DNA from 2 places in the Mesobacillus sp. genome. Region 2 is predicted to be linked to the other one. Evidence: a T-box and tRNA genes for the amino acid it is inferred to sense, from the RefSeq annotation. Region 2 holds a T-box; the other holds one or more tRNA genes.
The links. A T-box is a leader RNA that pairs with one kind of tRNA and senses whether it is charged. The one in region 2 lies ahead of leuS (leucine--tRNA ligase), so its partner is inferred to be a tRNA-Leu.

Region 1 (3,425 bases), on a different contig from region 2:
CCCATGGAACGGAGAACGCGGGAAACATTGATCCCTTTCCCTCCTGGAAGTTTTGTTTCTTTCTTGCTTCTATTCAATTCTCCAAGGACGAACTCATCTGATTCAACAATATAATCAACAGATGGATTCAGTGTTAATGTGTAGATCATGAGGTCACAACCTTTATTGAAGTTTTGCTTGTATATTGGCCTTCCATTTCAACATCCAATGTATTGGTGATGATGGTGGCTTCGTGCAAATCGGCTATCTTGGCAAAAGCGATTTCCGAGAATTTGCTATCATCAGCCAGGACAAAGATTTCTCTTGAAAGAGAGATTGCCTTTTGCTTAATCATCGCTTCCTCCTGATCAGGTGTAGTGTAGCCCGATTGTGGATGGACTCCATTCACACCGAGGAAGCATTTGTCAAAGCGATACTGTTCAAGACTGGCTAACGCTCCTCTGCCGATCATCGCATTTGTTTTCGGCTTCGCATAGCCTCCTATTACATATGTTTCAATATTTCGTTCAAGCAGCAGCGGCAGATGCATAAGCCCATTTGTCACGACCACAATATCGTTTGCGGGCAAGTAAGGAATCATTTCCATGATTGTTGAACCCGCATCAAGATAAATGCTGTCACCCTCTTCTACAAGCCTTGCTGCATACTGTGCAATTTGTTTCTTTTCATGAAGGTTTTTGGCGGATTTTTCAACCATGCTCGGCTCTTGAAGCTTTCCCTTCAGCCTGGCTGCTCCTCCATGTACCCTTTTCAGGAACTTTCCTTCTTCAAGAACTGTCAAATCCCTGCGAATGGTCGATTCTGACGCATCTGTCAAATCAACCAGCTCCTGTATTTTCACTATAGGTTTTTCCTTGATAAGCTGTAATATCAGCTGGTGGCGCTCAGGTGTAAGCATGAGCCAAACCTCCTAATTGCTTCGTAGCTTTATATTAATGTAATCGATTACAGAAATCAATCATTTTCTATCATAAACAATCATTTTTAATCAAATTTGAATAATTCGTGACTGTTATTGATTGTTTTCAAACAATTCCCCCAATTAACGCATTAGCGCGCCGGGGGTCTGACCCCCGGCGCGCTAATGCGTTAATTGTTAAAATCGTTCCACCTTTGAGGAACGCTTTTTCCCTCGCTTATAAAAGGGCAATAATTCCTTGATAGCCAAAATAGCCTCCGAATCCTAGAAGAGATATGCCTGATATAATGGATATAGCTCTCAGACTGCTATAATTCAGGAATCTCCTGAAACCGGTCGTAATGGCAGCAACAAAGATGTCCCATAATGCCAGCCCCAGGAATATCATGCTGCTGTAAATAAGCAAATCCGTTCTACCATAATTGCTCGCGGTTTTGGCGAGAACGGAACCGTAAATCCCAAGCCAGAACAGGATTGATAACGGGCTGCTGATCGACATTAGAAAGCCTGTCAGAAAACATTTCAGCAGTGATTCCTTGCCTCTGCTGAAACCAAGCTCAATGGAATTTGCTTTCATGATCGATTCTGCACCCGAATAGATCAGGACAAACCCGCCAAATAGCCAAAGGAAAATCTGGATGGCGGGGATGTCCAAAAAATTCACAAGGCCAAAATAAATCAGCAGCATAAAAATAGCATCAGCAATCATTGAACCGGTTCCGACGACCCATGCATGCCAGAACCCATTTTTGATACCCTTGTCCAATCTTGCAGAATTGACAGGGCCTATTGGCGCCGCCAAGGTCAATCCCAAAAATATATAGCTGATTAATAGACTCACATTCAAGATCTCGTCCCCCAACACAAACTTTGTAAATTGTATGTCAGGAACAACAACCTTAACACTTCAGGCATTCAATGGATAATTATTTTTCTTTGCCATAAGATTCTAATTGAAAATTATTGTTATTATGCTATAATCTTTATATATTCATTCGCGGGTGTGGCGGAATCGGCAGACGCGCTAGATTCAGGTTCTAGTGGTGGCAACACCGTGGAGGTTCAAGTCCTCTCATCCGCATACAGAAAAGGTGCCTAAACAATAGGCACTTTTTTTGTTTTTCCATTTTAATATTATTTTTGCTCTTTAACAGCCATGGGTCCCGTCCCATTACTAACTCCAAGGCTCAATAAAACCAAAAAACCAGAATATCTCAGTACATAAAAAGAAACAGCCCGCGGATTCCCGCGGGCTGCTGTTTCTTTTAGCCGATTAAATTCTGGCTGTGGTTATTCACAACTTCTAACACCTTTGTTGTTTGTTCCATTTCACTTTTACAAATCGGGCAAGTGGGGACATTGCTGCTCTTAAAATTGTCACGGACCCAGCAATTGCAATCATCAGAAGTACATACCCATATTTTCGTCTCTGCTGTCACGATTTCTTCAGGCGGTTTTCTGCCAAATGCCATTTCCTCACGCTCCTATATTAGTGATAACCGATCCATTGATAAAAAAATTCATTTATTATAAAAAGCCAGAAAGTATAACTTTTTATAATAAATGAATTATTCGAAAGTTGATATCTATTTCATTTTATCATACTTTCTTATTTTTACCAAAGAAGAACCTTTTAGCGTTCTTAAGCGAACAACAGTTATCAGTATATGCAAACATGCATGATTTTATTTCTCCATAAGATAATTTTTAGCTGTTAACAGAAAATTAGGTTTTACCCTCCAATATTCTGAATAGAAATAGTACAAGCAATACGAATGCTAGGCAATTGGAGGTAAGACATGAGCGTTTTTTTAGGATACATATTTTTGGGGCTTTCCCTGGCAGCGCCAATCGGACCTGTTAATGCAGCGCAAATGGACAAAGGGATCAAAAGCGGGTTTTTGCAGGCTTGGCTCCTCGGCCTTGGCGCCTTGACAGCGGATATCGTCTACATGCTAACTGTATATCTTGGCGTAGTGAAATTCCTTGAAGCCCCTTTCATGCAGTCCTTTCTTTGGCTGTTTGGATTTTTTGTTCTTATGTACACCGGAATTGAAACTCTGATGAACTCAAATAAACTCCTCACGCAATCACGAAGTAGCGAGTCCGGTCTGAAATCCTTCGGTACAGGCTTCATCATGTCTATTTCCAATCCTCTGACCATCCTATTTTGGCTGGGGATTTATGGATCTGTGCTCGCGAAAACGGCCACAACCTACGGTACCGGGGAGCTTATTCTTTATAGCATGGGAATAATCCTTGGACTAATTCTTTGGGATATTATAATGGCAGCAATATCTAGCAGCTTTCGAAAACTGCTCACTGCCAGGCTTCTGATTTTCATTTCCATTTTATCCGGCTTATCCTTGATTGGATTTGGACTGTTTTTTGGGTACCAGGCTTTACAGCTCTTTATTTAAATGAAGGAATATGCATTATTGGACCAACTTTAAGTTTAAATAATCAAAGGTTTTGCTAAACAAGCAAGCTATTATAAAGAAAATTC
Region 2 (3,425 bases):
CGAATCAGGCTATCAGGAATCCCATTCGCCGCGCGGGCGGATTGCTTTAATGAAGGCAGTGGTCGATGGCCTGATCGAGCCTGATGAGGATTTTGAAAGGTCACTCGATCTTTGCCTCGGCTGCCGGGCATGTGAACCGGTTTGCCCATCAGGCGTAAATTATGGTCATTTACTTGAAGAAGCAAGGGATATCGTGAACCAGAACAAGAAATTCTCGATGCCTGTCAGGGTTGTCCGAAAAGCAATATTCAAAGGGCTTTTCCCGAATCAGAATAGAATGCGCAGCCTTACCGGGCTGATTGGCTTTTATCAGCGTTCAGGACTGCAAAAGGTTGCCCGCGGTACGGGGATCATGAAGCTATTCCCAGAATCACTTGCGACGATGGAAAAGGTACTGCCAAATGTGCCGACAATGAAGGAAATGAAGAATCGCCCTGAACACCTGGAAGCGATTGGTGTAGTAAAACATAAAGTTGCTTTCTTCAGCGGCTGCCTGATGGATACGATGTTCCTAGAAACAAATAATGCGACAATGAAGCTCCTGCAGCTTGCGGGCTGTGAAATTGTTATTCCGAAAGAACAGGCCTGCTGTGGAGCGCTGCATGGACACAGCGGTGAAAAGGAAGATGCAAAGGCACTGGCACGCAGGAATATCAAAGCATTCGAGGATACAGGGGTCGATTTTATCATCACGAATGCAGGCGGCTGCGGCGCATTCCTGGTCGACTATGACCATCTCCTCAAGGATGATCCGGAATGGAAGGGACGCGCACAGGCATTTGCCGATAAAATCAAGGATGTCTCGCAAATCCTCGTAGAGGTAGGCTTCCATGAAAAAGTGAAGCTCGAGCTTCCACACCAGGTTATCACCTATCAGGACTCATGCCATCTCCGCAACGTAATGAAGACCGCATCTGCACCAAGGACGCTGCTGCAGGCAATTAAAGGGATTGAATTCCGCGAAATGCAGAATGCCGACCGCTGCTGTGGTTCAGCCGGAATCTATAATATAGTTGAAAGCGAAATGTCCATGCAGCTGCTGGATTCCAAAATGGTTAACGCCAAGGCTACCCATGCAACAACGATCGTTACGGCAAATCCAGGCTGTCTGCTCCAGATGAAGCTTGGAATCGAGCGTGAAGGGTTATCGGGCAGTATGAGAGGTGTGCATATTGTTGATTTACTGCTTGAAGCAGTGAAGGGATAGGTTGTTTTTATTGATACACTCCATTCGTGATTTATTTTGCGGATGGGGTTTTTATTTGTAGAAATCTTTCGGTGGGTGGTAGACCCTGTTTCTTGTGGTTCCTGTTGAATTAAGATTAAGGGATTTTAATAAATGTCTTGCTTTATCATTCCGCAATTTTTCAAGTTTATTCCGCAAATATTTGTCGAAATCCCGCAAACTGGAAATTCAAACGGACTTTTTTCAATTTATTTATCCAAAATTACCCGGCCCCGGCTAAACGCCGTGACTTTCAGCGCGATCCAAAGGAAATGGTTAAGAAGGTCCTCTTCCGCGATTCCTATAAAATAACCCACACCATTCAACCGCTTCCTTCATAAAATAACCTCCATAATCATTTCTTTCATCCCCGCTTGCATCCTGGCGGAAATTTTATTACAATATCTCTATATATAATGAAAGACTTTGACAAGGAGTAGTAGTGGTGCAAAGCCTGAGCAAGAGAGCTGGCGGTTGGTGCAAGCCAGACAGGTCCATCATGAACTCGCCTTTGAGTCGCAAGCGTGAACTCTAGTAGTGCTTGCCGTTTTCCGCGTTAAGGATGAATGAAGCGAGTGTTGCACACTAATTTGGGTGGTACCGCGGGAGATCATACATAGCCTCTCGTCCCTTTTACAGGGACGGGAGTTTTTTATTTTCTGGGGAAAATGTACTGGATTTTTGCTAAAAAAGGCAGAAGTTTTTCCAAACTGAAAACTCCATCCGCTAAAAATAAACGACATACACACAGGAGGTCAATTCGATGAGCTTTAACCATCAGGAAATCGAAAAGAAATGGCAAGCGTATTGGGAAGAAAACAAAAGCTTCAAAACGACTGAAGATAAAGGGAAGCAGAAGTTCTACGCTTTGGATATGTTTCCATATCCATCTGGGGCGGGACTGCATGTAGGCCACCCGGAAGGCTACACAGCTACAGACATCCTTTCACGCATGAAAAGGATGCAGGGCTTCAACGTTCTTCATCCAATGGGCTGGGATGCATTCGGTCTTCCAGCAGAGCAGTATGCGCTGGATACAGGAAATGACCCAGCTGAATTCACCGAGAAGAACATCAACACGTTCCGCCGCCAGATCAAGGCATTAGGTTTTTCATATGACTGGGACCGTGAAGTGAATACGACAGACCCAGGCTATTATAAATGGACTCAATGGATTTTCCTTAAGCTATATGAAAAGGGACTTGCCTATATCGATGAAGTGGCTGTTAACTGGTGCCCGGCACTTGGTACAGTTTTAGCGAACGAAGAAGTTATTGATGGCAAGAGTGAGCGTGGCGGCCATCCGGTTGAGCGCCGCCCGATGAGACAGTGGATGCTTAAAATCACTGCCTATGCAGACCGCTTGCTTGAGGACCTTGATTTATTGGATTGGCCGGAGAGCCTTAAGGATATGCAGCGCAACTGGATCGGCCGTTCCGAAGGTGCTGAAATTACCTTCAACATTGAAGGGCACGATGGAACGTTCACAGTCTTTACGACTCGTCCTGATACACTTTTCGGCGCAACTTATGCGGTCCTTGCACCAGAACATCAGCTGGTTGATAAAATTACGACAGCTGAGCAGCGTGCAGCAGTGGAAAAATACATTGACGAAATCAAGAGTAAAAGTGATCTTGAGCGTACAGATCTTGCGAAGGACAAAACAGGTGTATTCACTGGCGCTTATGCCATCAACCCAGCCAATGGCGAAAAAATGCCTATCTGGATTGCTGACTACGTACTAGCTTCATATGGAACAGGAGCTATCATGGCAGTTCCTGCTCATGATGAGCGCGACTACGAATTTGCTAAAAAATTCAACCTAGAAATCAAAGAAGTCGTTGCCGGCGGAAATGTAGCTGAAGAAGCTTACACTGGCGACGGCGAGCATGTGAATTCTGAATTCCTTAACGGCATGAATAAGGAAGATGGAATCAACAAAATGATTGCCTGGTTAGAGGAAAAGGGCATTGGAACGAAAAAGGTCACTTACCGCTTGAGAGACTGGCTGTTCAGCCGCCAGCGCTACTGGGGCGAGCCGATTCCAATCATCCACTGGGAAGATGGCACAATGTCAGCAGTACCTGAGGATCAGCTGCCGCTTGTCCTTCCAAAAACGAAGGACATCAAGCCATCGGGAACAGGCGAGTCTCCACTTGCGAATATCGAGGAGTGGGTGAATGTCGTTGACCCTGATACC

Region 1: it encodes a tRNA-Leu, which carries the amino acid that the T-box ahead of leuS (leucine--tRNA ligase) is inferred to sense. The anticodon was not compared.

What each region holds. Positions count from the first base shown of each region.
Region 1 covers NZ_JBYNSB010000056.1:49,259-52,683, forward strand. Annotated here, with positions in the region: gene pfkB (1-phosphofructokinase) at 1-149, opposite strand, end outside; gene AC3EBE_RS20930 (DeoR/GlpR family DNA-binding transcription regulator) at 146-898, opposite strand; gene AC3EBE_RS20935 (LysE family transporter) at 1,137-1,766, opposite strand; tRNA gene AC3EBE_RS20940 (tRNA-Leu) at 1,917-2,000, shown strand; gene AC3EBE_RS20945 (cold-shock protein) at 2,185-2,391, opposite strand; gene AC3EBE_RS20950 (LysE family transporter) at 2,719-3,339, shown strand.
Region 2 covers NZ_JBYNSB010000001.1:198,466-201,890, reverse strand. Annotated here, with positions in the region: gene AC3EBE_RS00950 ((Fe-S)-binding protein) at 1-1,207, shown strand, start outside; T-box leader at 1,643-1,860, shown strand; gene leuS (leucine--tRNA ligase) at 1,989-3,425, shown strand, end outside.